DNA from 3 places in the Halomonas sp. FeN2 genome. Region 3 is predicted to be linked to each of the others. Evidence: predicted binding sites of a transcription regulator. Region 3 holds the regulator's gene; each other region holds the start of a gene.
The links. Region 3 encodes FNR, which switches genes on or off when oxygen is low (the NO sensors DNR and NnrR bind a similar motif). Its sites were predicted from a motif close to TTGATNTANATCAA; they were not measured.
Positions count from the first base shown of each region.

Region 1: the regulator FNR is predicted to act here: its motif matches at 3,729-3,742, upstream of paaG (2-(1,2-epoxy-1,2-dihydrophenyl)acetyl-CoA isomerase PaaG).
Region 2: the regulator FNR is predicted to act here: its motif matches at 2,489-2,502, upstream of KF947_RS10295 (plastocyanin/azurin family copper-binding protein).

Region 1 covers NZ_CP074200.1:2,055,166-2,065,860, forward strand. The annotation lists gene peaB (quinohemoprotein amine dehydrogenase maturation protein) at 1-568, opposite strand, end outside; gene peaA (quinohemoprotein amine dehydrogenase subunit alpha) at 578-2,140, opposite strand; gene KF947_RS09370 (hypothetical protein) at 2,474-2,626, opposite strand; gene paaY (phenylacetic acid degradation protein PaaY) at 2,706-3,305, opposite strand; gene paaG (2-(1,2-epoxy-1,2-dihydrophenyl)acetyl-CoA isomerase PaaG) at 3,889-4,680, shown strand; gene KF947_RS09385 (3-hydroxyacyl-CoA dehydrogenase NAD-binding domain-containing protein) at 4,682-4,849, shown strand; gene paaI (hydroxyphenylacetyl-CoA thioesterase PaaI) at 4,842-5,309, shown strand; gene paaK (phenylacetate--CoA ligase PaaK) at 5,420-6,733, shown strand; gene paaA (1,2-phenylacetyl-CoA epoxidase subunit PaaA) at 7,038-8,024, shown strand; gene paaB (1,2-phenylacetyl-CoA epoxidase subunit PaaB) at 8,106-8,387, shown strand; gene paaC (1,2-phenylacetyl-CoA epoxidase subunit PaaC) at 8,399-9,223, shown strand; gene paaD (1,2-phenylacetyl-CoA epoxidase subunit PaaD) at 9,207-9,806, shown strand; gene paaE (1,2-phenylacetyl-CoA epoxidase subunit PaaE) at 9,826-10,695, shown strand, end outside.
Region 2 covers NZ_CP074200.1:2,249,175-2,259,869, reverse strand. The annotation lists gene KF947_RS10305 (ATP-binding protein) at 1-996, opposite strand, end outside; gene KF947_RS10300 (response regulator transcription factor) at 1,082-1,747, opposite strand; gene KF947_RS10295 (plastocyanin/azurin family copper-binding protein) at 1,897-2,400, opposite strand; gene KF947_RS10290 (DUF411 domain-containing protein) at 2,766-3,212, shown strand; gene KF947_RS10285 (NTP transferase domain-containing protein) at 3,193-3,798, opposite strand; gene KF947_RS10280 (XdhC family protein) at 3,788-4,798, opposite strand; gene paoA (aldehyde dehydrogenase iron-sulfur subunit PaoA) at 5,019-5,585, shown strand; gene KF947_RS10270 (FAD binding domain-containing protein) at 5,582-6,532, shown strand; gene paoC (aldehyde oxidoreductase molybdenum-binding subunit PaoC) at 6,536-8,737, shown strand; gene KF947_RS10260 (methyl-accepting chemotaxis protein) at 8,752-10,254, opposite strand; gene KF947_RS10255 (PaaI family thioesterase) at 10,533-10,695, opposite strand, start outside.
Region 3 covers NZ_CP074200.1:1,334,751-1,345,445, reverse strand. The annotation lists gene KF947_RS06320 (sodium:solute symporter family protein) at 1-1,694, opposite strand, end outside; gene KF947_RS06315 (DUF4212 domain-containing protein) at 1,701-1,961, opposite strand; gene KF947_RS06310 (DUF294 nucleotidyltransferase-like domain-containing protein) at 2,672-4,528, shown strand; gene KF947_RS06305 (DNA polymerase III subunit epsilon) at 4,534-5,187, shown strand; gene ttcA (tRNA 2-thiocytidine(32) synthetase TtcA) at 5,450-6,370, shown strand; gene fnr (fumarate/nitrate reduction transcriptional regulator Fnr) at 6,363-7,109, opposite strand; gene hemN (oxygen-independent coproporphyrinogen III oxidase) at 7,194-8,627, opposite strand; gene KF947_RS06285 (sulfite exporter TauE/SafE family protein) at 8,706-9,398, opposite strand; gene ccoS (cbb3-type cytochrome oxidase assembly protein CcoS) at 9,395-9,640, opposite strand; gene KF947_RS06275 (heavy metal translocating P-type ATPase) at 9,637-10,695, opposite strand, start outside.

The sequences.
Region 1 (10,695 bases), 720 kb from region 3:
AATCCACTGCCTTGCCGAGCCCGTGGATGCGCGCCTCGGCCCAGTCGACCACCTGGCGGATCAACGGCATGTTGCTGAGCGGCTCGCCGCCGAAGAAGACGATGTTGTAGCGATCCCGCTGGGGGGCCTCGCGCAGCATCATCTCGATGGAGGCCTGGGCGGTGGCCAGATCCATCTTTTTGCCGTCCCGGGGGGTATCCAGGTCTTCCTTATAGCAGTAGCTGCAGCTCAGGTTGCAGCCGGTATTGACGTTGAGCACCAGGGTAGAGAGCGGGAACTGCTCCACCTTTACGCTGGGATTATAGGCCTGGACGACTCCATCGGTGATCAGCTTCAGCGCTTTGAGCTGTAGCAGCCGCTCCTGAATATCATCGCCGCTGACCTGATGTGTCAGATGTCCCGGCAGCGCCCCGCTGTCGAGCCCCTCCTTTCGCCCGGCCAGAGCCAGCAGCTCCTCGCTGAGGGCATCCGGGGCAAACAGGCTGGTGGTGGGGATATGGAACCACAGCGGCTGGCCTTCCACTTCCATCCGATGCAGGTTCTCGGGTATGGCTTGTAAGATTCCCATGGTGATCTCCTAGCGAAGCGGTGGGTTGTTCCAGCGTTGCACGGTAACGATCAGTTGGGCTTCGTCCTGCATCGCCTCCTGCCCCACCACGCTGGCGGTCACTCGCAGGTTGCCCACGCTGTTGGCGTTGTACTGGCGCAGCGGGTTGGGCCCGGCCCCGGCCGGCGAGAAGATCCCTGTGGCGGCGTCCAATATGCCAGCAAACCTGGCATCCTCGTCGCGTTCGGCGATCTCGTCCCAGGGGGACACGCTCCAACGTACCGGTACCTGACCCAGCGGGATGGCCTCATCGGCGCCATCCAGATAGCCGGCGGCGGTGAAGACGCCACTCACTGGCGGGGTCTTGTCGTTGCCGATGCGAGCCACTCCCAGCGCTGGACTCACCTCCAGGCGATCCACCGTGCGGTAGCCGGCGAGCAGTCTCTCAGCGCTGATCTCGCCAATCTGCATAGGCAACCAGCCGGGCGTAAGATCGGTGCTGGCCTCAACGTCCAGCACCAGGCGCATGTCGCTACGTTCGACCAGGTTACGCACGGTGACGCCCTCCCCCAGATTGATCTCTCCTTCCCCAAGGCCGTAGCCCAGCAGCACCAGCCGGCTGCGCTCGCCGGCCTTGAGCGAGGCGGGCAGGCTGGCCAACACCGCAGGCTCGGACGCTTCGTGAGGCACCATTTCCACCATCATGCCAAAAGCCTCGTCATGGTCGTCGAAGATGCGCCCGCTGGGCTGTGCGCCGGAGAAATCCAGCACCTGCTTGAGATCACGGCCGTTGAGGTTAAGGCTGGCGCGCCACTCGTAGCCGGTATAAACGATGGCCTGGCCCTCGCCACTGAGCGGACGACCGCTAGTGAAAGCACCGTCCAGGCTAAGGGAGTAGGCATCCTCGCCTTCAGCGGCGTTAATCGTCACATCTGCGTAAAAGTCGCCTTCTCCGGGCCAGTACCCCCAGAGCTGCCAGTCGCCCTCAGGAGAGGTCAGCTCGGCCTGCTGCCATGCCTCCCAGGCGTCATTTTCGAGACTTTGAGTCTCGGCCAGCCAGGGAGCGGTCTCGTTCAGGGCGAGATCGAACCAGTCACGATCCCGTGCCATGGCCTGGTACTCAATGGTCTGGAACTGGCCCACATGGAAGTGCACCAGACTCTCCCACTCTTCCAGGGGACGGCGCTGAAGTTGGGCGCGGCCGCCAGTATGGCAGCGGGCACACATTTCCTGATAGCTGGGATGGTCGAAAGACTCGATACGGTTGAGGCGTCGCTCGATCAGCTCACGTTGGGGCGCGCTCTCCTCAGGGGCCAGGCCGCGGGTATCGGCGAGGAACTTGACGATATCCCGGCGCGCCTCCAGGGGCAGCTCCAGGCCGTGCATGGTCTGCATGCGCGCGATCGTCATGTCCCAGCCTTCCGGGGTCTTGCGCTGTGCACTAATGCGGCTCCAGCTCTGGGGGCCACTTTGGGTCTGGTGGCAGGCTGAACAGTGCCTGTCGATAGCTTCGCTGCCAGCAGAGGCCAAGACGATGCTCGTAGGCAGCAGCAGGGCTAGGCTACAGAGTCCTATGGGAAGTGCATGTCTCATCACGGAGAGTTCTCCACGCATTATTATTGTCGTGATGTTCGTCTGCGGTTGTCTTCGTAGGCGAACATCGAAGGTATGTGCCAGTACCATTCAACCTGCATTGACCGCGCCGACTATCAACAACTTCTTTTTATTCATGTGGTTGGAGTGATTTGCTTGCCCGAGCCTTGTTAGATTCTCGGTTCGCAGGCGACCAGCGGTGCCCCAACTTGCAACAGTCGCGTATGGTCTTGAAACACTTTGCCTCTGCGAATTTGGTCATCATTGACCGTGGCGGCAGCCGAATTTTCCGGCCGACTCAGGTTTGAGACCTGCCTCTCAAGGGGGATGGGGTTATGGGGCCGCCGACCAGAGTGCACTAGCGGTGTCGTCTAGTGCGGCGTAGCGGCCCCAGGGGAACCAGACATTGATCCGGCCGTGTTTGTGGCAGTGAATCTCTTCAACTTCAGGGGCGACCACAAAAGCCGTTTGGGGCCATCGACCCATGGTTGGGTGTGGGGGATGGCCCGCCAGGGGAGGACGTGGTTGTGGTGGCGAGCCATACCAACAGCCTCGCCTTGCCACGCTATGCTAAGGTCTGCTGCTTGGGTTGAGTATCACCAGCCAGCAAGGTTGGACGATCAGCATCGAGTTCTGCCAGCGGTTCACAGGGCTCCAGGCTGTCCCGACAACGGCCCACTAAGCGCTGATACTCCTGGGTACCCTGCTGTTTCCAGGCGAACTCTTCATCACTCAGCGCGCGCTTAACCTTTGCGGGCGCCCCCATCACAAGCGACTGGGGCTCACACTCGAAGCCCGCCTTGACGAACGCTGCTGCCGCAACGATAGAGCGTTCAGCAATATTGGCGCCATCCATCACGACGGCGTTCATACCAACCATGGCATCACGCCCAATCACGCAGCCATGCAGTACCGCGCCATGGCCGATATGACCATCCTTCTCAACCTTGGTGACGCAGCCAGGGAAGCCGTGCATCACACAGGTATCCTGAAGGTTAGATCCCTCTTCCAGCACCAACCGCCCGAAATCACCACGCATCACCGCGCCGGGGCCTACATAACAGTTAGGGCCCACGATTACGTCGCCAATTAACACCGCAGTAGGATGGACATAGGCGGTCGGGTGTACCACCGGCGTCACCCCTTCAAGTCGATAGTAAGGCATAACACTCTCCGTTAGCTTGATTGGCCGTGTGGGGTGCTGCCCCCATCGCCCGCTCCTCGAACTGTTCGGCCCCTGCCCCATCAGTTGTGTAGCACCTAGGGGTATCGCACCGTTGCTGCACTGATTGCGTCATGGGGCGCTCCTGTGCTCAATCCATCTTGATACGCAATATTATCGAAGATTATATTTTACGTAACAAAACATCAAACACTTTACCTGTCACCGTCTATTGAAGAATTGGCACAACGCTATCTAAAAACTCGACGCACCCTGCTGTAAGTCAGTCTTTGACGACCTTGGTTCTTTTATACCATCGTCTAACCATTATCTTATATTCGTAAAAAATCATCACAAGCCATTGTTAGCAATGCATAAATTATCAAAAACAACAACAAGCGACACACTACATACACCCATTCAATATTGATGTGTATCAAAATAAATCTATACTCGGCAGAGATTCACCCTGTGCACCACAGGCCGAACGGGCGCTGGCGGGCACCGCCGATCGCGAAAAGGGCATGCGCCTTCCAATAAAAACGACCTGCCACTTTTCAAGGGCACTGACACAAGGACATTACCCATGAGCCAAGCGCCCCTGCTTTACAGCGTGGAAGACGGCGTCGCCTGTATTACCCTGAACCGCCCCGAAAGCTTGAACAGCTTCAATACCGAAATGCATGCCGAGATGCGCAAGGTGCTAAAAGCCGTGCGCCAGGACTCAAGCGTTCGCGCTTTGTTACTGACGGGCAACGGCCGAGGTTTCTGCGCCGGTCAGGATCTTTCCGACCGTAGCGTCGCGCCCGGGGAGCAGGCCCCCGACCTCGGCGAGTCGCTGGAGAAACGCTACAACCCTATGCTGCGTGCTCTCAAGGACATGCCGTTCCCCACCATTTGTGCGGTGAACGGTGTAGCAGCTGGCGCTGGGGCCAATATCGCCCTGGCCTGCGACATCGTCTTGGCGGCCCGATCGGCAAACTTCATTCAAGCCTTCTGTAAAATCGGTCTGATTCCAGACTCTGGCGGCACCTGGACATTGCCTAACTTAGTGGGCATGGCTCGCGCCAAGGGCCTGGCGATGCTGGGCGACAAGCTCCCCGCCGAAACCGCCGAACAGTGGGGCATGATCTGGCGCTGCGTCGACGATGAGGCGCTCCAAGAAGAGGCCATGAACATGGCGCGCCACCTGGCCACTCAACCCACCCGTGGCATGGCACTGATTAAGCGCGCTCTGCATGCCAGCAGCGATAACAGTTTCAACGAACAGCTCGACCTGGAACGCGACCTTCAGCGGCTGGCCGGGCGCTCTGAAGATTACCGCGAAGGTGTCAGCGCTTTTATGGAAAAACGTCGCCCCACCTTTAAGGGAGAGTGATATGCCAGCCCTTCTCTCTACCGCCACTATAAGCATCATCAGCACAGGCGCCATTAATGCCTTGACCGATAGCCGTTTGGTTATCGAGGCTATCGTCGAGCACCTTGAGGCCCAACGTCAGGTGTTTGCTCGTCTCGAAGCTCTACACGAGGAAAGCTTTCATGCATGATTCCCAACTGACCCCGCAGCAATTGGCGGAAGCCTGCGCCGAGGCAATGTTTTCCCGCGACCATGCCAGCCAAGGGTTGGGGATGCGCATTACTCGCGTGGCTCCCGGCTTCGCCGAACTGACCATGACCGTGCGTCAGGACATGGTGCAGGGGCACGGCAACTGCCATGGCGGATTTCTGTTTGCCCTGGCTGACTCAGCCTTCGCGTTTGCCTGCAACAGCTACGACGAAGCCACAGTAGCTTCCGGTTGCAGTATCGACTATCTCGGCCCCGGCCAGTTGGGCGACGAGATCACCGCCACCGCCGAAGAGCGCAGCCGCCGCGGGCGTACCGGCATTTACGACATTACGTTGCGCAATCAGCACGGCGATACCGTTGCCTTGTTCCGCGGGCGTTCCTACAAAATTCGCGGCAGCGTACGCCGCCTGGAAGACACCGCTGCTGGCGATAAACAATGAAAGACGCGCTGATCATTGAGCGCTTATAAGCCCATTACTAAAGCCATTTCATCGCCCATGGCGCATTTAGAAACTAGTCCAATAACAACTAGCTTGATCGGAGACCCCTGATGAATCAGCCCGCAACGCGTATCGACACTGCGACTCTCGATCCCCTGGAAACCGCCAGCGTCGACGAGCTGCGCGCCACTCAGGTCAAGCGCCTGAAGTGGAGCCTGAAGCACGCCTACGACAATGTGCCCTTCTACCGCCAGTCTTTCGCCAAGGCTGGGGTGCATCCCGACGATATCCAGACGCTAGCGGATCTCGCCAAACTGCCTTTTACCACCAAGGCAGATTTGCGCGACAACTACCCGTTCGGCATGTTGGCCACGCCGATGAGCGAGATCGTTCGCATCCATGCCTCCAGCGGCACCACCGGGCAACCGACGGTGGTGGGCTACACCCAGAGCGATATTGATGTGTGGTCTGATGTGATGGCACGCTCGATCCGCGCCGCCGGCGGCAGCCGCAACGACAAGGTGCATGTGGCCTACGGTTACGGCCTGTTCACCGGCGGTCTGGGTGCCCATTACGGCGCCGAGCGCCTGGGCTGCGCGGTGATCCCCATGTCGGGTGGCCAGACCGAGAAACAGGTGCAGTTGATCCGTGATTTCGAGCCGGACATCATCATGGTCACTCCCTCGTATATGCTCAATATCGCGGACGAGATGGAGCGCCAGGGCATCGATCCCCACACACTGCCGCTGCGTACCGGCATTTTCGGTGCCGAACCCTGGACCGACAGCATGCGTACTGCTCTTGAGAAGCGCCTGGGTATCGACGCATTGGATATCTATGGCCTGTCGGAAGTAATGGGGCCCGGCGTGGGCATGGAGTGCCTGGAAACAAAAGATGGCCCGACTATCTGGGAAGACCACTTCTATCCTGAGATCATCGACCCGGTCAGCGGTGACGTCTTGCCAGATGGCGAATATGGCGAGCTGGTGTTCACCACCTTGACCAAAGAAGGCCTACCGGTGATTCGCTACCGCACCCGTGACCTGACCCGCCTGCTGCCGGGCACCGCGCGCCCTATGCGACGCATCGACAAGATCACTGGCCGCAGCGACGACATGCTGATCATTCGCGGAGTGAACGTGTTCCCCACCCAGATCGAAGAACAACTGCTCAAGATCGCGTCGCTTTCTCCCCACTACGAGATCGAAGTCAGCCGCCAAGGCAATATGGACATGGTGCTTGTTCGTGTAGAGGCAAATCATCATGACATCGCCCGCGACCCCGTAGCTTGTGAAGAAGCCGCGCTACAGCTCCAGCATGCCATCAAAACGCACATTGGTATCAGCACCCAGGTCGAGGTGTGCCCAGTAGAAAGTGTTATGCGTTCGATGGGTAAGGCCAGGCGTGTAAAAGATCTTCGCTGATTCAGCCTCTCTAGCGCCTTGCCGCCGTTTAGCGCCCCCTCTTGTCAGACAAAGCCCTTTAAAGAACTCCTTTAAGGGGGCTTTTTTGCCCTCAAACAGTCATCTCTGGCTAGAGAACGCGACACATTAAGAATCACTTATTCCTAGCCAATTTTCCTTTATAAATCAATAGTATTATATTTATATACTATCACAAAGTCTTAAAGTGACACACAAAAATACTTATTGATAAAATATTTCGTGTCACTATACTTTAGGGAAGATAAGCCACACTCCCTGATATGCCGACGCCGCGGAGGTATCTATGTACGCGCAGCTCGTTGAAACCGGTTCTAACAAACTCAAAACGCTTGATGAGATGAGCCCTGAGGAACGCCAGTTCCAGGAGCGCATCAATGATGAAATTAAAATAGAACCCAAGAACTGGATGCCGGACGCCTACCGCAAGACCTTGATCCGCCAGATCTCGCAACACGCCCACTCAGAAATCGTCGGTATGCTGCCGGAAGGCAACTGGCTGACACGGGCACCAACCCTCAAGCGCAAGCTGCAGCTAATGGCCAAAATTCAGGATGAGGCAGGTCACGGTCTGTACCTCTATAGCGCTATGGAAACCCTCGGTGCCGACCGCGACGAAGAGATCGACAAGCTTCACGACGGCCGCGCCAAGTACTCCAGCATCTTCAATTACCCAACACTCAATTGGGCTGATATGGGCACCATCGGCTGGCTGGTTGATGGCGCTGCCATCGTCAATCAGGTACCACTACAGCGCACCTCTTACGGCCCCTATGCACGTGCCATGATTCGTGTGTGTAAGGAAGAGAGCTTCCATCAGCGCCAGGGGTATCAGATTCTGCTGACCATGATGCAAGAAGGCACTGACGATCAGAAAGCCATGGTGCAGGACTCCATTAACCGCTTCTGGTGGCCAGCACTGATGATGTTCGGCCCCTCCGACGAAAATTCTCCTAACAGTGCCCAGTCGATGGCCTGGAAGATCAAGCGCCACAGCAACGATGAGCTGCGCCAGCGCTTCCTCGACCAAACCGTACCGCAGCTAGAGCTGCTGGGCTGCACCGCCCCTGATCCGGATCTCAAATATAACCAAGAGACCGGCCACTACGAGTTCGGTGAAATCGATTGGCAGGAATTTTTCGACGTGGTGAAGGGCAACGGCCCCTGCAACCGCGAGCGTGTCGAAGCACGCCGTAACGCTATCGATAACGGCGCCTGGGTACGTGAAGCCGCCGTGGCTCATGCCGCCAAACGTCAACGCCGAGCGGCCTGATCCTTAAGACCTGATTTTTGATTCTTAAAAAAATCGAGAGCCCTGCGACACGGGGCTCCTTTGACCACAGAGGCTTTCCTCATGGCTGACTGGCCCCTCTTCGAAGTTTTTATACGCAGCAAGCACGGCCTTAATCACAAGCACGTTGGTAGCGTACACGCCGCCGATCGCCGCATGGCCATTGAAAACGCCCGCGAGCTGTACACCCGTCGCAATGAAGGGGTGAGCATCTGGGTGGTTCCGGCCAGCGAAATCACCGCCTCTTCTCCCGACGAGAAAGAGGCGCTGTTTGACCCGTCTAACGACAAGGTCTATCGCCACGCATCCTTCTACAAACTGCCGAAAGAAGTCGGCCACATGTAAGGAAGGTAGCGATGCAAAACATATCTCATCAAAGCGTGGCTCATCGAAGCTCGGCTCAGAAAAACACAGCTCAAAAAACACAAACCCCGTTGATCGAATACCTGCTGCGCCTTGGCGACAACGCCTTGGTACTCGGCCAGCGCCATGCACAACTGTGCGGCAAGGCACCAGCATTGGAAGAGGAACTGGCCTTAATGAACGTGGGTCTCGACCTCTTTGGTCAGGCCCGCAACTGGCTGGGCTATGCTGCTGAACTGATGGCTGACAAGATCGATGCCGACCATCTGGCCTTTCGCCGCGACGCTCAGGACTTCCGCAACCTGTTGCTCGTTGAGCAGCCCAACGGCGACTTCGCTGACATCATGGGACGCCAGTTTCTGTTCGATGCATGGCACGTACACCTGCTCGATGGGCTGTCTCACGCCAGCGACCCGCGCATTGCAGAAGTGGCGGCCAAGTCGCTAAAAGAAGCGACGTATCATCTGCGCCGCTCTTCTGAGTGGGTTATTCGCCTGGGTGATGGCACCGAAGAAAGTCACACACGCACGCAGCGCGCACTCGACAATCTCTGGCAGTTCACTGGCGAGCTGCTGCAGGTCGACGAGATTGATCAGGCCATGCTGGAAGCCGGTATTGCGCCAGACCCAGACACGCTGGCCACCCGCTGGAAAGCAACAGTGGAAGAGGTACTTGAGGAAGCTACCCTGGCACGCCCTGCCTACGATTCCTGGATGTATACCGGCGGTAAAGTCGGTCATCACACCGAGCACCTGGGCTTTCTATTAGCGGAAATGCAATACCTGCCGAGGGCATATCCCGATGCAACCGTCTGGTAACCATCCGTCTGCGTCTAGCGATGACAAGCTTATCGATGACTGGCCCTCCAGCGACTTGATCGGCAGCGACCGCAGCGGCCTGCCGCCAGCCGGTGATGAAGGCGATGTCAACGCCGTGCTGGCTGTACTACAGGAAGTGCCAGACCCGGAAGTGCCGGTGGTTAGCGTGGTGGAGCTGGGCATTGTGCGTGATATCGACTGGCTGGATGGCAGGTTAGCGGTCAGCGTGACCCCGACCTACTCCGGCTGCCCGGCCACGGAAGTTATCGAACAGCATATCCATGAAGCGCTGGTGGCCGCTGGCTATTCAGACCCGCTGATTCAGCGCCGCCTGTCCCCCGCCTGGACTACCGATTGGCTTTCAGAGGCCGGGCGCGAAAAATTGCGCGCCTACGGCATCGCGCCACCGGTGGAAAGTGCTAGTAAGCGCAGCCTGACGGGCCAACCTGATCCGGTAGTGCCCTGCCCTTTATGTGGCAGCAACGCCACCGAACGCGTTAGCGAATTCGGCTCTACGGCTTGCAAGGCGCTCTACCGCTGCCGTGATTGCCTGGAGCCTTTCGATTATTTCAAGTGTCTGTAAAACGACGAGACCATTTCCCATGAGCCGATTTCACGCCCTGACCGTCAAGGATGTGCGCAAGGAAACCCATGATGCCGTTTCCATTGCCCTCGACGTGCCCGATGACCTGCTGGACGCCTTTCGCTTTACCCAAGGGCAGTACCTGACGCTACGCCGCGACATCGAAGGCGAGGATATCCGTCGTTCTTATTCGATTTGCACCGGCGTGCACGAACATGAGCTAAGAGTCGCCGTCAAGCTGGTGCCCGGCGGCAGCTTTTCCACCTTTGCCAATCAGCACTTGCAGCCCGGCGACCGCCTGGAAGTGATGCCACCCCAGGGTAAGTTCTTCGTGCCGCTCGACCCCAGCCGTGAAGGGCACTATTTGGCGGTGACCGCTGGCAGTGGCGTCACGCCCATTATGTCGATTGTTTCCACCACGCTGGAAAGCGAGCCAAAGAGCCGCTTTACCGTCATCTATGGCAATCGTTCCACCACGGGTACGCTGTTTCGCGAACGCCTTCAGGATCTCAAGGACCGCTACCTGGAACGCCTCAACATCATTTATGTGTTCAGCCGCGAACAACAGGAAATCGATCTATATAACGGGCGCATAGATGCCGACAAGTGCAATGCCCTGTTTGACCGCTGGGTAGACGTACCCAAGCTCGACGCCGCGTTTATCTGTGGCCCGCAGGAAATGACCGAGATCGTGCGTGGTGTTCTGAGCCAACATGGAATGCCGAAGGAAAAAGTGCACTTCGAGCTGTTCACCACTGGGCTACCGGCGGCAGGCGCCAAGCGCCGCCAGGCGACGAAAGCGGCCCAGGTGAAAGCAGAAACCTCGCACATCAAAGTGATCATCGACGGCCGCACCATTGAATACGACCTGCCCCGCAATACCCAGAGC
Region 2 (10,695 bases), 910 kb from region 3:
AGAAGTGCTGATATGGCAACGAATCGCGTTGGTGGCCCATTTGCCTGCGTTATCCAACACAATGCCCAGCATTTCGGCGTAATCGTGGGCGTCGATAGGCACTTGGTCGCGCTGATTAACTGCTTGCGTTAGCTCGAACACCTGCTGAGGATAGAGGCTCTGAAACATAACCATCAGGCGCTGGCTGTCGCGGGCGAGGTGGGTCATGCGCCCTGCATGGGGGCCAGCAATACGCGCGCGGCGAAGCTCGGCATCTAACTGAGCGTTGATATCCTCCAATCGCATCAGTACCTTGTGGCGGCGGCTTTCATCAATGGGTCTGCCGCCTCTAAGTACTTGGGTGATCGCCGCCAAAGGTGTCTTAAGCGCATGAGAAAGGTTGGCTACCGACTCTCGTGAGCGCTGCAATCGCAAGTCGATGTCATCCATAAAGCGATTGAGTTGTGCGACCAAGCCATCAAGCTCTGCGGGGGCTGCAAGAGAAAGCCGTTGACGCTCTCCAGACTGGAGCTCTTCAAGCTGTTGTCGCAGTTGCCATAATGGCTTCAGGCCACGATTAACGGCCAGCATGTTGAGTGCCACCAGCACCGATAGCAGGCCTGCCGCAATGCCACCTACCCACCAGTGCAAAGTGGCTAAACCTTTTTCTACCTGAGAAAAATCTTCACCGATTAACAATACGCCGTTGGTGCCTTGCCACTCGAATTGCTGGCGATACACCAGTAAGTGGCGCTCGCCGCGCTTTACCTCGACTAGCGAATCACCAGCTTCCTCAAGTAAGGTTGCTAGCTGACGTTGCCATTCGGGGTGTGAGGCGCTGATCTCACCATTAAGTCGCAGCACATAAAGGTGGTGAAAAACCTGATAACTTTGACTCGCCGATGTGAGCGAAGAGGGTATGGCTAACTGGTCATTTTCCAACTGCGATACTGCGTGTTCGGCTTCACGCTTGAGGCGTTCACCGAGAAACTCCTTAGCAAGATTTTGCAAAAACACGCCGTGCAGCAACCATGTCAAACCCACGACTAAGAGCGCAACGCCTCCCAGCCAAGCTAGCAGGCGAAACCTTAAGCTACGTTTATTAACGTGAAACAAAAACGTACCCCTGGCCGCGGCGTGTCTGGATAATCGATTTGCCAAGATAACGGCGCAAACGAGCCACGTATACCTCTACCAAGTTGGGTGCGGCAGCGTCTTGCTCCAACGCGTAAAGCTGTTCCAGCAATCGCTCCTTGGAGTGAATACGGTCAGGGTGGAGCATCAGGTAGCGTAGTAGTCGAAACTCGGTGGCGGTAAGCGAACGCCATGTTGTCCCTTCGCTACAAACACGCTGGCCCGCTTCATCCAAGGACACCCCGTTGAGAGTGATGACTTGGGATAATTGGCCAGAGTGCCTGCGTAGCAGGGCCTTTAAACGCGCCATCAGTTCGGCTTCGTGAAAGGGTTTGGTGAGGTAGTCGTCAGCCCCTGTTTCCAAGCCAATGACCTTGTCTTCCCAGGTGTCGCGCGCGGTGAGTATCAGAACCGGGGTCGGGCGTTTTTGCTTGCGCCAACGCGTGATTAGCTCAAGACCCGAACCATCGGGTAATCCAATATCTAGGATGGCAAGCTCGTACTCCTCGGTTGCCATGAACGACGTAGCCGACTGAACGGTGTCGGCTACGTCGACGAGGTAACCGTTGTCTTTCAGACTTTCAGCCAAACTTTCAGCTAATAGGTCATCGTCTTCTAAAAGCAACAGTTTCATAGGGAGCCTCTGATTAATGTGATGAGCGCAGGCCAGACAAGGCAAAAATCAACGAAAAAGCGGGGTTGTAAATGAGCATTTTGAGATGATTTTTAACGCAGTATGGCCAAGCGCAATAGTTAATCAGAGGTTTCATAGGTTATATCGCGTTAGAAATTAATATCACCATACATCCCTGATTCATAATGGCCAGGGATATTACAGGCGTACTCCAGACTCTCAACGTTCGAGGGGGCTGTCCACACCAGTGTTTTGGTCTCACCTGCCCCAATGGTGATAGATGGCATCTGCCCGCCGTGCGCACCTTCTGCCATGTCGTGGCCACCGTGTCCGCCATGAGCGTCACCATGGCCGCCACTCATTTCCTGCATCATTATCCGATGCTCTTCCTGGGCGGCTTTATCACCTATTACAAATTCGTGTTCAAGGTTGCCATTATTGATAATTTCAAACCGAATGGTTTCACCTGCGGTGACTTGTATGGCTTCAGGATCAAACCACATATCACCCGCTTCTACGCTAATCGTGCGGTCAACCTCGGCATTGCTAGCGCTGTGCTGACTGTCCTCGTGCTCACCAGCGGCCCATGCTGTGAAGGTTAAGGTACTAAGCGATACCGTTAGTAGGCCAAGCATCAGGTAATTCGTGCGCATTATGTTTGCCTCGCAGTGGTATTTACCCATTACTTATATCGCGCGAACCTGAAATGAGCCTGAACCGTGAGTTTTCGGACAGAGCCTAATGACCTGCGTCAAGAAAGCATTGTTAAACATGCTGGCTAACTTGACCTCCGTGTCACACATAGGTTGTAAGCTTCAGTTGTGTAATAAGCATGTTGGTATCATTGCTTTAATGCTCGTAGGAGTTTTGCCATGATGAACGCAGACTGTTTTGCCTTTATGAGCTCTTTGGGCTGGGTAGGCTGGTTAATGCCTCTCGCATTTTTATTGCTGGCGGGGCTTGGGATCGCGTCGCTTACTAAATATCTTTTTAGTCGTTCTCATCAAGGAGGCCACGCATGAGCCGTTTAACGACATCACTATTTTTATCCGGCGCACTGGTTCTGGGGGCCACCTCGGCCCATGCGGCACTGCCTGACGAGGCCACACTGTATAAAAATCCCCAGTGCGGCTGCTGTGACGGTTATGCACGCCATCTTGAAGAACTCGGCGTAGAAGTAACGATCATTGATGACGTAGAGCTAGGCGATGTCAAGCAGCAGGCGGGCGTGCCCTACGGACTGGGGTCGTGCCATACCATCGAGATGGGCGAGTATTGGATCGAAGGCCATGTTCCGATGGAAGCCGTGCAGGCGCTGTTCGAGCAACAGCCTGATCTTGACGGTATTGGCTTGGCCGGTATGCCCATTGGCACGCCGGGTATGCCGGGGCCTCAGGACGAGCCCTATAACGTCTATGCGTTTAGCGACCAGCAAGATGAGCCGTTCATGACGCTGGCGCCGTGATGCCGTGCTCCTCCGGCACGTCGATATCGATAAGCGTGCCGTTGTCCTGCACGGCATACTCTCGGTAGTGTGCCGTGTGGCGACGAATAATGTCTTTGGCACCGGCGTCGCCGCTTAACGTTTGAAGGGCTGGCCATTGTGAACGTCCGAATATAACCGGATGGCCTGGTTGGCCTTTGAAGCAGGGCCTCACGATGGTGTCGTGAGTGGCTCGCTGCTGTAGCGCGAATAGCGTGTCTCGCTGCAGGTAGGGCATATCGCCCAATAAAATCGCCACCGCTTCCACGTTCGAGAGGCGAGGATCATTGCTAAGCGCCGTTACCGCCTCGGCCAGACTTGAACCCAGCCCAAGGCGCGCCTGACGAATGCGAATAAGCGGCGTGCCTTCGGCAAGCCCTAAAAGATCTGTGTCGTCCTCTTCGCGGATCGCTACGCGTAGCAGAGGAAACGCTTGCTCTGCGTTGGCGACGCTGGCAGCTAACATCGTGCGTCCATCAGCCAAGCACGCGCAGCGCTTGTCGTGCTCACCAAACCGGCGCGAGTAACCGGCGGCCATGACCAATGCGACAACGTTGCTAGAGCTCATTGATAGTTTTTCCGTGTTGCACCCGCACGATATCCGCCATAACAGCGAGAGCAATCTCAGCTGGGGTCTTGCTTCCCAGCGCGAGACCAATTGGCATATGCAGGCGGTCGACCTGCTCTTCGGTTAACCCCCCGGAACGAATTAACCGCTCAGCGCGCTCAGTCGATGTGCGCCTTGAACCCATCACGCCGATATAGAAAGCAGGCGTGCGTACAGCCTCCATCATAGCTAAATCATCAATACGCGGGTCGTGAGTGAGCGCCACAACCGCCGTTGCGCTATGGCAAGCGCCGGAGGCAATGTAGAGCGAGGGCAGTAACGCTTTGACGGTCACCCCTGGCACTGCAAAGTCTGCGCAGACCGCCTCGTCTGGATCGCAGACGATCACTTCAAACCCCAGAGCAGCGGCAAAGGCGGCACAAGGGGCGGAAATGGGCGAAATGCCGGCAATAATGAGCCGTCTGGCCGGAGCAATCCGCATTTGAACAACATCTTGCCGATCATGTTCTTGTTCATCGCAGGGTTGACCATCCAACCGAACCACACGAGGGCCGAGAGTGTCATCCTCGCTGAAGGAGTGCTCTCCCGTGGATAAATTCACGTTACGCATCAAACGGTGATGGCCATCAAGGGTAGCTAGCAGGGTGGCCAAGTGCTCCTGCGTGTCAGCAGTCGAGAGCAGACGCTCAATCAACACTTCTAAAACACCGCCACAGGGAAGCGCAATATGCGCGCCTTGAGTATCGTCGGGGTCACCATAGCGCGTCACCGTAATTGGGCGATCATATTCTCCCTCGCCGAGACGCTTTATAAAGTCATCCTCTACACAGCCACCCGAAAGCGAGCCGATGTGTTTACCCTCTTGGCTGACGACCATCCACGAGCCCGGCGCGCGTGGCGAAGAGCCAAATGTGGCCAGCACGGTACACAGCCAAATCGTTTCCCCTTCCAGAGACCACTTAAGCGCTTGCTCAATCACTTGCCGATCCAAATGCTGCATTTATAACGTTTCCAATAGTTAGCAAACGGCATCCATTGCCTGTTTTGGCGTGGGCATAAGACTTATAGCCTAGCGTAGCAACAGCGTGTACAGAGGATGTAATCGATTTTTTTCAGAACCTTTATGCCCAATCGCCGGGTTGCTTACTCCAATCATGACTATGCTGAAGTCGTGACGACATTCATAAAGCGACAGCAATGAGCAGGGAAGGCACATAGTTATGAACCCACCTAATAGCGCTGAAAGGCGTCGCGAGACCGCGCAGAATGGCGCGGAGCGCTCGAACGTCTCTTTAGTGGTCAATGGAGCAAGGCACCAGCTTGAACTGGATAACCGAACGACGCTGCTGGATGCCTTGCGTGAACATTTAAAACTCACCGGCACCAAGAAGGGCTGCGACCACGGTCAGTGCGGCGCCTGCACGGTGTCGGTGAATGGCGAACGGATTAACGCCTGCCTGACGCTGGCGGTGATGCATGAAGGTGATGACGTGGCGACCATCGAAGGGTTAGGGGAAGCAGATCATCTTGATCCAATGCAGCAAGCGTTTCTCGATCATGACGCCTTCCAGTGCGGCTACTGCACGCCGGGCCAGATCTGTTCGGCAAAGGCTGTGCTAGAGGAGATTCGAGCAGACCTGCCCAGCCATGTAACGAAGGATCTAACCGCACCTATAGAGGTGACCGACGCCGAGATTCGCGAGCGGATGTCGGGCAATCTCTGCCGCTGTGGCGCTTATGCCAATATTCTAAAAGCCATTAATCAGGTGGCGGAGGAGCACGCATGAGAGCCTTCTCCTATGAACGCGTGTCTGATCCTGCTCAGGCGGCTGCCCGTGCCGCTGAAGTGTCTGGCGCCAAATTTATTGCCGGTGGCACCAACCTGCTTGATTTGATGAAGCACGAGATTGAAACCCCGCTGCACCTGATTGATGTAACGGGTACTGGGCTCAACGCTATTACCGAGACCAGCAACGGCGGTTTGCGTGTAGGGGCATTAGTGAGTAACAGTGCGCTCGCCGCCGACCACCGAATTCGTCGTGATTATGCGGTGCTCAGCCGAGCCCTTGTCTCAGGCGCATCGGGCCAGCTTCGCAATAAAGCCACGACCGGCGGTAATCTGCTCCAGCGCACCCGCTGCCCCTATTTTTACGACACCGGCATGCCCTGCAACAAGCGTTCGCCAGGGGCTGGCTGTGCGGCACTCGGTGAAGGCGCCAGCTCGCGTGGGCTGGGCGTTATCGGTACCTCAGAGGCGTGCATTGCCACTCATCCCTCGGACATGGCCGTTGCGCTCAGGGTATTAGATGCCGAAGTGGAAACCATCACGCCGAGTGGGGAGACGCGATACCAGTCGCTGGATGCGTTTTACCAATTACCTGGCGACACCCCAGAGGTTGAAAACACGCTGGCGCCGGGCGAGATGATTACCGGTGTTGTACTGCCAGCGCCTGTTGAAGGCCGCCACGCCTATTTTAAGGTGCGTGACCGAGCCTCTTACGCCTTCGCGCTGGTCTCCGTTGCGCTTATCCAAACGCCGGATGGCAGTGGCCGTGTCGCGCTTGGCGGCGTGGCCCCGATGCCTTGGCGCCGTGACGAAGCCGATGCAGCGCTGCCGCAGGGAGCTTCAGCGGTGATGAGCCAATTACTGGACGGCGCCCGCCCGACCCAAGACAACGCTTATAAGCTTACCCTGGCAGAGCGAACGCTTGCCGCGCTGCTGGCTCAGGAGTGACCCATGGACTTTAATCAATCAGCGGAAGATAACCTGTTCGATCGCGCCCGTATTATCGGCAAACCCCATGTGCGAATCGACGGCACGCTTAAGGTGATGGGGTGTGCGCCCTATGCTTATGAGCGTCATGACGTGGCGGCGGATCAACTGGTGGGCTACCCCCTGTGTGCGACCATTGCCAAGGGGCGAATTACCCATATGGATGCGTCGGCTGCCCGGGCCGCCCCAGGTGTTGTTTCAGTGGTAACGACGCTGGAGATTGAGCCACTTGATCGCTCGGAAAACAACGTTGCCCGGCTGTTCGGTGGCGATAAGATTGCCCACTACCATCAGGCGATCGCGGTAGTGGTGGCGGAGACTCTGGAGCAGGCACGTAGCGCCGCGGCGCTGATTGATGTCAGCTACCAGCAAGAGCAGGGTATCTTCGACCTTGAAGCTGCTTGGGAAAAGCTGGATAACACCGGCGAACCGCTTTCAGACGTGGGCGACGTTGACGCGGCGTTTCAAACCGCGGCCTTCACGCTGGATGAAGTCTATCGCACCGCTTCCCAAAGCCACGCCATGATGGAACCCCACGCGTCGATTGTTGACTGGTCTGATGGCGGGCAAATGACGGTGTGGACGTCGAACCAGATGATCGAAATGAATAAACAGGCGTTGGCGACCTCCTTCAATCTCGACCCCGACACGATTCGCGTCGAAAGCCCCTACATTGGCGGTGGCTTTGGCGGGAAACTGTGGCTGCGCGCTGACGCGGTACTCGCCGCCCTCGGCTCGCGGGCCTCAGGGCGGCCGGTCAAGCTGGCCTTGCCGCGTCCGCTGGTGTTCAACAATGCGACCCACCGCTCTGGCACCATTCAGCGACTGCGAATCGCTGCCGATGCCCAGGGCAAGATAATCGCCTTCGACCATGCCGCGGTTTCGCATACCCTGCCCGGCGGAAGCGGCGAGAACCCGGTCAATCAAACCCGCACGTTTTACGCCGGTGCGAGTCGCCGCGTCGCTCATCAGCCTGTTGAGATGGATCTACCCGAATCGGCGGATATGCGCGCTCCCGGCGAAGCCTCAGGGCTTGCCGTGCTGGAAATTGCCATGGATGAAATGGCGCAGAAGCTGGAGATGGATCCCGTCGAGTTCAGGATACTCAACGACACCCAAGTCGACCCGGAAGATCCCTCAAAGCCCTTTAGCGATCGTCATTACGTTGAGTGTTTACGCCAAGGCGCAGCAGCCTTTGGCTGGGAGGCGCGCAACCGCTCGCCTGGGGAAAAACGCGAAGGAGAGTGGTTGATCGGTTACGGTATGGCAGGGGCCTATCGCGGAGCGCCCACGCTGGATTCCGGGGCACGCGTACGTTTGCAGGACGGGCGGCTGATCGTTGAGACCGATATGACCGATATCGGCACCGGCTCCTACACCATTCTCGCTCAGACGGCTGCTGAAACGATGGGGATTGAGCTGGACGCCGTTGAAGTTCGGCTGGGCAACAGTGCCTATCCTATATCTTCGGGTTCAGGCGGGCAGTTTGGGGCTACTAGTTCAACCGCTGGCGTGTACGCCGCCTGTTTGGCGCTTCAAGAGCAGATCGCCAAGCGCTTAGGCGTCGAAAAGCCGCGTTTTGAAAACAGCCGCGTGCTAGCCGTGGATACTGACTTGGCGCTTGCCGATGTGGCAAACGGCGAAGAGCTTGTCGCCGAAGATACGATCCACTTTGGCGACTTTAAAGACGATATGCAGATTGGCACCTTTGGAGCGCATTTCATCGAGGTTGGGGTGCATGCCTATACCGGCGAAACGCGTGTTCGACGTATGCTCGCGGTGTGTGATGCGGGCCGCATCCTAAATCCGATCACCGCGCGTAGCCAAGTGCTTGGCGGTATGACGATGGGCGTGGGTGCTGCGTTGTCGGAGGGGCTAACCGTTGACCTTGAGCGCGGTTTCTTTGTTAATCACGACCTTGCCAGTTACGAGGTGGCGGTTCACGCCGATATCCCCGAGCAGGAGGTTATTTTTCTGGATACCACGGATGCGGCTTCATCGCCCTTAAAAGCCAAGGGGGTCGGAGAGCTTGGCATCTGCGGCGTGGCGGCGGCTATCGCCAACGCGGTTTATAACGCCACTGGTGTTCGGGTGCGTGAATACCCCATAACCCTTGATCGAATGATCGACCAGCTCCCGGAGGCTGGTCGCAGTGCGATTTTATAGTGCCGATTAAGGCGTCAAACTGTGGGTGAGGCAATCAGCATTGGCTTCTCGGCGGTAGACGAAGAGAGCGGCAGTGTGAACCCACTGACGGCGTTCATCATCTTATCAGCGGTGACCGATAGTTGTTCTGCCATGCTGTGGGAGTTTTCAACCGCCGCACGGGAGAGCTCCAGGGCATTGTAAATTTCGTTAACGCTTTGCTCGAGCTCTTCAACGCCTTGATGCTGCTGGCTAATTGCGCTTTCAGAATTGTTTAAACGCATGGCGACCTGCTCAAAGCTTTGAATAAGTGACCGAGTCGTCTCCGCAATGGTGGAAGTTTGTTTAACCCCTAGCAACACTTGGTCGGTGGTGGCCGCAATGGTATGGCGGATCTGAGTAGCAGTTGTTTGGGTATTTTTCGACAAGTTACGCACTTCGTTGGCAACCACGGCGAAGCCACGGCCGTGTTCACCAGCTCTTGCTGCTTCAACGGATGCGTTTAATGCGAGAAGGTTGGTTTGAAATGTGATGTTATCAATTTCGCCAAGCATCTCCTGGATAGCTTTGGAGTGCTTATCAAGTAGCCGCATCATTTCACCCATTTCCTCGACTTGCTTACCGTTTTGTCGAGCAATTTTCTCAGCATCGTTGGCCAGTTGACGTATATGTTGAGATTCTTTGGCGGTTTCCCGAGTCGAGGCTGCGAGTTCCGTCGTGCTAGTGGATATGCGCTCGGTTTGACTGCTGTTACGGGACGTTTGAGTGCGTAGTTGCTCTTGAGCAACAAAAAGCTGCTGACTGTAGTCCATAACGTGGCTTGCTGCGGTTTGTGTTTTTCGCAGGCTATCCGCTACCTGGTCGCGCATTTCTACGATTGCCGAGACTGCGGGCAACTGCTGTTCTTTTCTGCTGAAGGCAACGTCCAAGTTTCCGCTACCGGCGGCAATGGCAAAGCGAGTGACGTGAAGCCCTTCTTGCACCATGCTTTCCAGCACTTTTGCCAAATAGCCAAGAATAACGACTTGGACAACCACGGCGCCGCCGTGCATAAGTAAGCAATACAGTAAATCGACAGGGCTGTGGGTTATCGCCCCCTCTTCCATGACATGCATGTCACCCATGCTCACGTAAAGCTGAACGAGCCCCTGATACTGAAGCCAGGTAAAAAGAGCATGGTGAAGTGCTATGACCAAACCACCAAAAGCAATAACTCGCCAGTCGCTATAAAGGATTAAAACAGAGAGCAAGATAAAGATGCCAAAGTGTGCTTCGATCATGCCGCCACTTTGTTCGATCAATACGGCCGACCAGACCATCATCACAGCGGCTTTGATGAACCCGTTAGCAATGTGGCCTGGTAATTTATGCTGGAGAATATAGGTAAGCGGTAGAGTGGCAGCACTTACCACCGCTACTAGCATCAGCGTTTGGGTAAAAAAGCTAATCACCAAGCATAATAAAGCGACAAACCCTAGTGGCCACCACATGAGCCTGTCGGTACGCGCAATATGGTTCGAGAAAGAGGCGTCTGGCATTATTATATTTTCCTTGCTTTACAGCGGAAAGGAGTTGCTAGGGGGGAATACCCTGTCGAAATTTTTTAAAATAACTTTATGGAGTTTTGCTAAATATAAGCAGTCTTTTCTATAGTTAGCACTTTCGCCGTAAGATTAATGGAGTTTTTATTCTTTGAATAGTTAGTTAACAATTCTTCACTATTTGTTTTTGCTTATATTTTGATATAAGGATCACTAATGGATCATCCTCGTTTAGCTGGCTATTCACATTTGGGTGAGGTAGATCCCGTCAAGGCTTAGGCTTTCTTTGGGAGCGCATAGCTAGCGGTGACATGGACGACTGGGTGTACTTCATCACTGACCGAGAAAATCTGCACTTCTCCGACCGCTAAAAGTCGACCAAGCTTGATCAATTTGGCGTGGGCGATAATATCGTGATCGCCGGAGGCGGCACGCAGG
Region 3 (10,695 bases):
CTGGAAACCGCGAAGGCAACGGCGAAGTTGATCATCGCACCTACGGCACCGAATGAGAGCGGCGAGATACCGAAGATCCAGTTATCCGGCGTGTTGGCCAGCATATTGGTCTCTGGTACGAAGAACCAGCCCAGATAGGTGAAGATGTAAAGCAGAGTACAAATCAAGCCCGCCAGCATACCGGCAACCGCACCTGAACTGTTCATCCGCTTAGAGAATATACCCATCATAAGCGCCGGGAACAGCGATGCACCGGCGATACCAAAGGCCAACGCCACCGTTTGCGCCGCAAACCCAGGCGGATTAAGCCCTAAGTAAGTGGCCAGCAATATCGCGCCGCCCATGGAGATTCGCGCCGCCAACATCTCGCCTTTTTCGGTGATCTTGGGATTGATCATGGTTTTGATCAAGTCGTGACTGATCGCCGACGAGATCGCCAGTAGCAAGCCTGCTGCGGTAGACAGTGCCGCCGCGATACCACCTGCTGCGATCAAACCAATAACCCAGCCAGGCAAGTTGGCAATTTCCGGGTTGGCGAGTACCAGAATGTCGTTATTAACGGTTAGTTCGTTGCCTTCCCAGCCACGATCCGAGTAGTCAGCAGAATCATTATATAGCTGAATACGGCCATCGTTGTTGAGATCGTTGAAGCTGATCAGGCCGGTTTCTTCCCATGTGCGAACCCAATCTGGACGCTCTTCGTACAGGATAGGGTTTAGCGCCGCCTCTTCATAGTTTTCAGTCTGACCAGCCATCTCTGGGTACACGGTTGTCGCCAAGTTAAGGCGCGCCATCGAACCTACCGCTGGAGCGGTGAGGTAAAGCAGTGCAATGAATACCAGTGCCCAGCCTGCAGACCAGCGCGCATCGGCGACTTTCGGGACGGTGAAGAAGCGAATGATAACGTGGGGTAGACCGGCAGTACCGACCATCAGCGACAGGGTGAACAACACCATATTGAGCTTGTTGTCCACGTCAGCAGTGTAGTCCCGGAAGCCAAGTGCATTGACCACATCATTTAACTTGGCCAGTAAAGGCATGCCGGATTCTGTGTGGGTACTGAACATACCGAACATCGGAATCGGGTTGCCAGTTAGTTGGAAGGCAATAAACACCGCAGGAATGGTGTAAGCGATGATTAGAACGATGTACTGGGCCACCTGGGTGTAGGTGATGCCTTTCATGCCGCCAAATACGGCGTAGAGGAAAACGATCAGCGCTGCTAACCAGATACCCCAAGTGTTGCTGACTTCAAGGAAGCGCGAGAAAGCCACGCCCGCACCGGTCATTTGACCGATAACGTAGGTAACCGAGGCCACAATCAAGCACACGATCGCAACGAGGCGAGCGGTGTTGCTGTAGAAACGGTCACCGATGAAGTCAGGCACGGTGAACTTACCAAACTTACGCAGGTAAGGTGCTAACAACATCGCGAGGATAACGTAGCCACCGGTCCAGCCCATGAGGAAGGTGGAGTTGGCGTAGCCACCCGAGGCCAGCAGACCCGCCATGGAAATAAACGATGCCGCTGACATCCAGTCAGCTGCGGTGGCCATGCCGTTGGTGATGGGGTGAACCCCGCCCCCGGCAACATAGAAGTCTTTCGTTGAGCCGGCGCGCGCCCAAATAGCAATGCCTATATACAAGGCAAAGGAGGCGCCGACGAACAGTAAGTTAATTGCAAACTGGCTCATACCGGCTTACTCCCCAAGGCCAAATTTTTGATCGAGCTTATTCATCTTCCAGGCGTAGAAGAAGATCAGCGCGATAAATGTCAAGATAGAGCCCTGTTGTGCAAACCAGAAGCCAAGATCAGTGCCGCCAACCGGAATGCCGGCGAGCAGTGGGCGAAAAAGGATAGCGCATCCGTAAGACACAAATGCCCAAACAGCCAGGCATCCGAAAATTAAGCGGACGTTTGCTTTCCAGTATTCAGCAGCATTGGTTTTGTCGTCTGCCATTGTGTTGCTCTCCACTTGTGATTTTTAAGGTTGGGAAAGTTCACGAGGAATAGCGTGTGACCCATCAGGGCAATCGCACGTCTAAAGCCACTCAAACATTAGGAGTGGTGAGTCAGCTTCTCTTGGCACGTCACCTTATTATTCGATATGAAATTTCGAGTTAGTTAGCGACGTGCGATTACCCTGCATGACTCATTGTTAATACTGGGCAATAAACGTCAAAAAATAAATCCCAGACTTTGGTATCAATAAACAGCTAAGTGGCTTTTTTCAACCTGCATGTCGTTGAAAATATGAGTTTTTAAAGGCTGTTTAAGCGAAGTTTGCAGGTGTTTGCAAGGCTATGGGACGATAGTCTAGTAAGCAAATAAAAGCAGTTATTGGCTACTTTAAATACATGCACAGCGTTTAATAGGGAGTGACGGTTAGTATGAGTCGATACTTTGGTCGCGTATCAAAAGTCGCTTCGACTTTAGCGTGATAGCTAAAGGTATAACAAGGTTCTACTTGCTACTTGGGAAGTGAATCCTTTATACCCGTACAGCCACCTTCATATAATAATCGACAACAGTTTTTTTGAAGCGCTGGTGTGGGCCAATTTATGTGGGCCAGTATCGAGTCACGACGTTTATTTATTTTTGCTTATGTCTGCTAGCTCGCCATAAGGCAAGATCCGGTTAGTCGCAGCCTGTTTAATGAGGTTATACCCCATGGTCGATGTGGATCTATCCCAGTTGCCGTTTACGCTTCTTGATGATGAGGGGCGTGACCACATTCGCCGCGGTATTGACCTTGCCTATTTTGACCGTGACGAAATCATTTTAGAGACCGGGCAAGCGGGTGAGTTTGTTTTTCTGATTCATAAAGGCGAAGTGGCGGAAATTGATCCGACGCTACCCTCATCTACATCACGCATTGGCCACTACACGGCGGGGGATCTGTTTGGGGCGATCAGCATACTCAATGGTAAAAGCCGCTACCGCTTTAAGGCTGAGCAGGAGTGTCTTTGTTACCTGCTACCCAAAGCGCTGTTTCAACAGTTGTGTCGCCAATACCCTGATTTCAGCAATTTTTTTCGCCAGTCGCTGACCCATAAAGCGCGCCTGTTGACCGAAAAGCGCGCCGAAGGTGGTGTCACCATGGCGGGGTTTATGTTGGCAAAGGTGAGCGAGTGTATGCGCGAGCCGCTGCTGATGGCGGCGGCGACCGATATTGCCAGCGCTGTAAAACAGCTCAAAGAAAGCCACGCCGACAGCCTGTTGGTAGAGACCCAGGACATCCTTGGCATGGTGACCAAAACCGATCTGCTCAACGCGTTAGTGTTGAAAGGTAGCGCGGTAACATCAGCGGTGGATGAGATCGCCCATTTTAATTTAGTGACCGTGGCGCCGGATCAGTACTTATTTGAAGTGTTGGTGCTAATGACCCGCCATAAAGTCTCGCGGGTGGTAGTGATGGAGCAGAACGCCTTGAAAGGCGTTGTAGAACTCACTGACGTGCTTAGCTACTTCTCAAGCCGAAGCTATGTGGTGAGCCTGCAGGTCGAGCAGGCGGCCAATTTGGAGGCGCTTTCGGCGGCCAGCCAGCGCACGCCGGAGCTCGTCAAAGCGCTGATGGCTCAGGGCGTTAAGCTTCGCTTTGCAATGGATCTGCTCGCTGCACTGAATGGCCGTATTATAAGTAAAGCCTGGGAGTTCACCATTGATGAGCGCTACCACGAGCAGAGCTGCATGATGGTGATGGGCAGCGAAGGGCGCGGTGAGCAGATTCTAAAAACGGATCAGGATAACGGCTTGATACTTGCCGATGACACCCAGTGGCCTGATCTTGCCAGCCACATGCAGACGCTCACCGATACCCTGATTCAGCTTGGTTACCCGCCGTGCCCCGGCAATATTATGGTGTCTAATTCCGAGTGGGTGGCTACGGTATCCCAGTGGAAAGGCAATATTGCCAAGTGGGCCAGGGAGCGTGATGGCGATAGTCTGATGAAGCTGGCCATTATGCTCGATGCCCATGCCGTAGCGGGCAACCCCAGCCTGCTTGAAAGCGTCCGTGATGAGTTATTTGAACGCTGTTCGGGCGATGAGCTGCTGCTTTCCTATTTTGCTCGTACGGCGCTACGTTTCTCGACGCCTCTGACGCTGTTCGGCTCCCTAAAAAAGCCTCAGCACGGTATCGATATTAAGAAAGGCGGTATTTTCCCTATCGTTCACGGCGTGCGCACCATGGCGCTTGAGCGGCGCATCAAAGCCACCTCGACGTTTGATCGTTTGGATGCACTGGCTGCTGATGGTCGGTTGGATCGCCGTTTTGCCGATGACCTGGGTGAAGCGTTGGCACTGTTTTCCGAGCTACGTCTTAAACAGCAGCTAACCGCGTTGGAGACGCCTGTCGGTGCTCAAGCCAGTGCCCAGGACGCTAGCTCCCAAAACAGCAGTCGCGCTAACCGTGTTGTAGTGCAAAACCTCTCTTCCCTGGAGCGCGATCTTTTGCGTGAAGCGATGCATATTGTCAAAGACTTTAAGCAGCGGATTTCCCATCGTTACCATTTGGAGTATTCGTGAGCGGAATGCGGCTGTTAGATCGACATGTGGCGCTATTTAGCGGCTCTCTGCGTACCCTGCTACGTCGCGAAAGCGACCGGCGACGCTGTGCAGAATCCCCCTACGCCTGGCTGTTTCAGCCCTATATGGGGGAGGAGCTGGTGGCGCTTGCCTGCACCGTCACTCCCACGGCCTGCGTACCGATCATTAGCTTGGCAGCAGTGGTACTGAGCCAGCAGCAGGTGCATACCAGTCGTGCCTTTGTAATCACCTTGGGCAGCACGAAGCAGCCCGAAAGTGCAACGCTGCGCCGTCATCACTTGCTATGCGAGGCGGGGGCGGTGCTGCCGCCAAGCAGTGATAACTTGGGCGCGTTAGTGGAATTTATCGGCAATCGTCCCATCGTTGGCTGGCAGTTGGAGAAGCGCATCGGGGCGTTAAATGCACTTCTCACTAAGCGGCTGAATTTTGCTCTGCCCAACGCCCAGGTCGATGTAGCAAAGCTTCATCAACGCCAGCTACGGCGTTTGCACCCGGAGGTCGAGGCGCCCAGCAGCTTCGCCCAGGCGTTGGCGTGTTGGCAAGTGCCCGCCATAGACGTGCAGAGTGTGCTTGGAGAGGCCACCGCCAGCGCACTGCTGTATATGCGCCTGCAGCGTATTATGGCGGAGGTGGCATAGTAGTCTCCTTCATCGTGGCGAGGGCAGCTTTCCGCGAGGGCGCTGTGAACCCCTCCCTGGGCGCTACTTTTGTCATCCATGACAAAAGACCCTCGCTCCAAGCTACCCTCGCACCGAGATATGGTACAGCGTTCAAAATAGTCATTTTCAATTGCGATATCTTGTGTGGCTACGTCTGATTAGTTGGGTCAGGCGGTGAGTGTTGTTAGAATAGTTATTACTTTTTTATCTCACGCCTTCTACCCTCGGCAGTGCTTATACCATGCAAACTCTTGATCACTTTGATCCTGCTCACCTTAATACGGTTGGAGCCACCCCAGCTGACGCTGAGCACGACCAGCCTGAGCTGGCTGATGCGAAGCAGAAGCGTGAATTTAACAAGCTGCAAAAGCGTCTGCGCCGAGAAGTGGGCAATGCGATCATTGATTACCAAATGATCAATGAAGGCGATCGCGTGATGGTCTGCCTCTCCGGTGGAAAGGACAGCTACACCATGCTGGAGATTTTGCGCAATTTGCAGCGCAATGCGCCGGTCAATTTCTCGCTGGTAGCGGTCAACCTGGATCAAAAACAGCCGGGCTTTCCCGAACACGTACTGCCCGCTTATCTGGATAAGCAGGGCGTGGAGTACCACATTGTCGAGCGCGATACTTACTCGGTGGTGAAAGAGAAAACCCCTGAAGGTAAAACCACCTGCGCGCTCTGTTCACGGCTGCGGCGCGGCTCGCTATATGGTTTCGCTGAAGAGATTGGCGCCAATAAGATTGCCCTAGGCCATCACCGCGAAGATATTCTCGAAACCCTGTTTCTCAATATGTTCTTTGGCGGCAACCTAAAAGCAATGCCGCCCAAGCTGCTATCCGATGATGGTAAGAATATCGTTATTCGGCCGTTGGCCTACTGCAAAGAGGCGGACATCGCCGAATTTTCGCGGCTGATGGCGTTTCCGATTATTCCCTGCAATCTATGTGGCTCCCAGCCCAATATGCAGCGCCAGGTCGTCAAAGAGATGCTCGCGGAGTGGGACAAAAAGTTTCCCGGCCGCCTGGAAAGCATGTTCAAGGCCGTCACCAATATTGCCCCTTCCCAGTTGGCTGACCGCAGCCTGTTCGATTTTGAAGGTCTAGAGGCCAAGCAGGCAGAGCTGCTGGCGGGGCGCATCCAGGCCTTTAACGTCAGCTAACCGTTTGCTCTTCCTCTTCGGCGAGGGTAATCAAACGCTGCATATCGAGAATGTTGACCTCTCGCCCGGAGACCGCCACCACATTCTGTTGCTGAAAGCGGCTTAGTATGCGGCTGACCGTTTCAACCGCGAGGCCCAGATAGTTGCCGATATCAGCCCTGGGCATTGAGAGGCGAAAGCTGTAAGGCGAATAGCCGCGGCGACGAAAACGGTCCGAAAGGGTAATCAAAAAGGTGGCCAGCCGCTGATCGGCGGTTTTGCGCGAGAGTAGGCGCATCATGCGTCGGTCATCGCGCAACTCTTTGCTCATGCTCCGATACAGCTGGCCCCGCAGTTCGGGCAACTCTTCTGAGAGTAAGTCCAGGCGGTCAAAAGGAATCTCACAGACGGTGGTGGTTTCCAGGGCGATAACGCTACCGGGGTAGTGCTCTTCGTCAATGCCATCCAGCCCCACCAGCTCACTGGGTAGGTAGAAATTGGTTAGCTGTTCGCTGCCGTTACCTTCAGCGCTGGTCTGCTTCAAACTGCCCGAACGTACAGCGTAAACGCTGGTAAAGGCGTCGCCCTGACGAAACAGCGGTTCGCCTTTTTTAAGCGGCGCGCGACGACGAATAATGGCGTCAAACTGCCCCACATCATCCAGCTCAAGGGCAAGTGGCAGGCACAGTGAGCTCAAACTGCAGGTTTGGCAGCGAGCTTCATGGAGTAGCGAGCGCCGACGGCTCATGGGTTCCAACATGCTTTGCTCCTTGAGAGAATCCCGCTTATCAATTAGAAAAGCCTTACCTATTGTAGTCGCTTTAGCATGCCTGCTTAAAGATGATTAAACAATCTTTGAGTAACGTTGGCCCGTTTGCTGCGCCAGGTGAGCATCGAACGCCATCGCTATATGGCGAATCAGCAGCCGCCCCATCGGCGTGGCGTTAAGCTGGTCGCCGCTGCGGGTCAGCAGGCCATCCTGCTCGGCGCTCTGCAGGCGCTCAAGCGCTGGCGCAAAGTAGCGGGGGGCATCGATGTTCCAGCGTTGGCTAACGGCGGCCAGATCAATGCCCATATCGCACATCAGCCGCTCAATCACGTCCCGCCGGATCAGGTCGTCATCACTCAACCGCACGCCACGCCCGGTAGCGAGTTGACCCTTATCCAGCGCCGCTTCGTAGCTTGCCAGATCGCTAGGATTCTGCGCATAGACGTCATCAATGCGTGAAATCGCCGAAACGCCAAGCCCGATTAAGTCGCACTGAGCGTGGCTGGAGTAGCCTTGAAAGTTACGCTGTAGCGAGCCTTCGCGCTGAGCAATAGCCAGGCTATCGTCAGGTCGGGCAAAGTGATCCATACCAATATGCACATAGCCTGCTGCGGTGAGCATTTCGATGGTGGTGCGCAGAATCGCCAGTTTCTCATCGCCACCCGGCAAGTCATCGACATTAATACGCCGCTGCGGGGCAAAGCGCTCGGGCATATGTGCGTAATTAAACACTGAAAGGCGCGCCGGGTTGAGCTCGATCACCTGGCGTAGCGTGTCGGCAAAGCTTTTTTCAGTCTGAAATGGCAAACCGTAAATTAGATCGAGATTGAGCGAGCGAAAGCCCAAACGATGCGCCTCATCCATCAGCGTTTCGGTAAGTACCCGAGGTTGAATGCGATTAATCGCTTTCTGCACCAGAGGGTTTAAATCCTGCACGCCCAGGCTAATGCGATTAAAGCCGAGGGATTCGAGATGGCGCAGCGTAAACACATCCGCTTCGCGAGGATCTATTTCAATCGCGTAATCGCGATCAGTCGACGACGAAAGGCCAAAGCGGGCATCCAGGCGATCAATCAGGTCGCCCATCTGGTTCAAGCTGAGAAACGTCGGCGTGCCGCCGCCCCAATGCAGCTGCTCCACCGGTCGTGATGTATCCAAGTGGCGTGCGGTCAGCACCATTTCACGGTCAAGCCGGGCTATATAGGGCTCGGCCAGGGCGGTGTTTTTGGTGGCGATTTTATTACACGCGCAGTAGAAGCAGATTTTGCGGCAGAAGGGCACGTGAACATACAGCGAAAGCGATCGCTTGCTGGCATTGCTACGCTCCAGCGCCTGGGTCAGGTTGCTAGGGGTAAATTGCTCGTGAAACGACAGTGCCGTGGGGTAGGAGGTGTAGCGTGGGCCGCTGGTGTCGTAGCGGCGCAGTAACGCTTCATCCCACACCGGCTGCATAGGGGCTGCGGCAGCTGCGGGTGCAAGAGGCAATGCAGCGGGGGCATGAACGGGCATGAAGGGGCGCTCCGACGTTAGGAAATGCCGCTAGCCTAACCCGCGACGAAGGCGTAAAGGTTGAGCCACGTCATGCTATTAGAGATTGTGTGCGGTGAGTGTCCACAGCTGCCACAGCGCAAAAGCGATAATTGTCAGCGCTGCCACACTGCGGGTCGCGGGGTGACGTATCAAATGACTGAGTTGGCGGGCAGCGAGGCCAGTGGCAAGTAGTGCAGGCAGGGTGCCAAGCCCAAAGGCGCCCATGAGTAGCGCGCCCTGAAGCGGGTCGGCAATCGCCAGGCTCCAGGCCAGCATGGAGTAGACCAAACCACAGGGGAGCCAGCCCCAGAGTGCCCCCAGGGCAAAGGCTTGGGGAAGGTGCACCACGGGCATTAAGCGACGCCCCACGGGCTCAATAAAGCGCCATAGGCGGCGGCCTACGGCCTCAATTTTGAGCAGCCCTTTCCACCAGTTGGCGATATACAGTGCCATTAAGATCAGCATCAGCGCGGCAAATATCTGCAGCAGCAGGCGTGCCGTAGCAGAAAGGGAAAACAGCGTGCCTAGCAGCGCCACCAGCGCGCCTGCGCTCATATAGCTAATAATACGGCCTGCGTTATAGCTGAGCAGCAGGCCCCCCATGCGTGCCGGGTGGCGCATGCTAGGGGGTACTGCAAAGGTGAGCGCACTCATAATGCCGCCACACATGCCGATACAGTGGGCGCCACCCATCAAGCCGAACACAAACGCCGCCATGAGCGGCGGCAGATCGAGCCCCGTCGGATTCATGAACGGGGCTCTGGGTCGTCGGGTGAGTTTGCATCGGCTGGCGCAGCGTTTTTTTGCTTGGTTTGCTGACGCTGGCGGCGCTGCTCGGGGCTGAGGTCGTTTTCATCCTCATCAAATAGAATCCGGTGCGCCGGACCTTCTAAGTCGTCGAACTGATCATTTTTCACCGCCCAGAAAAACGCCCAGACGGCCAGGCCGAGCAAAATCAGCGAGAGTGGAATTAGCAGGTATAGAATCGTCATGCGGTTACCGGTGTTGAAGTGTCGAGCGCTGGCGCGGGCTGGGTGCGCCAGCGAGACAGTCGCAGCGCATTACCCACTACCACTAACGAACTAAGCGACATACCAATCGCGGCTAGCCAGGGCGGCACCAGCCCCATCGCTGCAAGCGGTAGTGCCGAAAAGTTGTAGCATACTGACCAAATCATGTTCTGGCGCATGATACGCCGCGTCGCGCGGGAAATCTCAATGGCCTCAAAAATCCGCATCAGGCGCGGGCTGAGTAGTACCGCGTCCGCGCGGGTGCGGGCTAGGTCAGTTGCGCCATTCATGGCAATCGCCACATCGGCTCCGGCTAACACCGGCACGTCGTTAATGCCGTCACCAATCATCACCACGGTTTCGCCTGCGGCTTGGAGCTCTTTCATCCGGGCTAGCTTGCCTTCCGGGCTGGTGCCCGCATGCCAGGTGGCAATATCAAGTTGGTTGGCCAAGCTTTCCACGGCATCCTGGGTATCGCCAGAGAGCAGCTCAACGCTTAACCCCAGGGCCTGGAGGGCTTTGATCGTTGCCGCAGCGTCATCGCGGACGCCGTCGTGCAAGCCGAACCAGGCGCGGGGCGCACCGTTTTCGCTAAGCAGCAACCACTGGCCTTTGGCAGGCGCCGCTATGACGTCATCCACGGCGCCATTTATTGCGCTATCCAATGCAAATTCGGGCTTACCCAACCGCCAACGAGCACCGTTTAGGCTCCCTTCGAGCCCTTGCCCGGTGTGGCTGTGAATATCTTTGGCTTGCAGGGTAGCCTCCCGGAACGGCCGAAAGGCGCGGGCGATCGGGTGTTCCGAGTGGGCTTCAAGGGCGGCGGCAATGGCCCGTGCACGCTCGGCGGTTAATTCACCAAAGGGCTGGGTTTGGGTAAGGTGCATTTCGCCGCGGGTTAGGGTGCCGGTTTTATCAAAGATCACCCGGGTCACGTTAGAGAGCGTCTCCATAGCATCGGCGCGGGTGATCAATACGCCGCGCTTACGCAGTTGGCCGTGACCGGCGGTCAGTGCTGCTGGGGTGGCCAGCGCCAG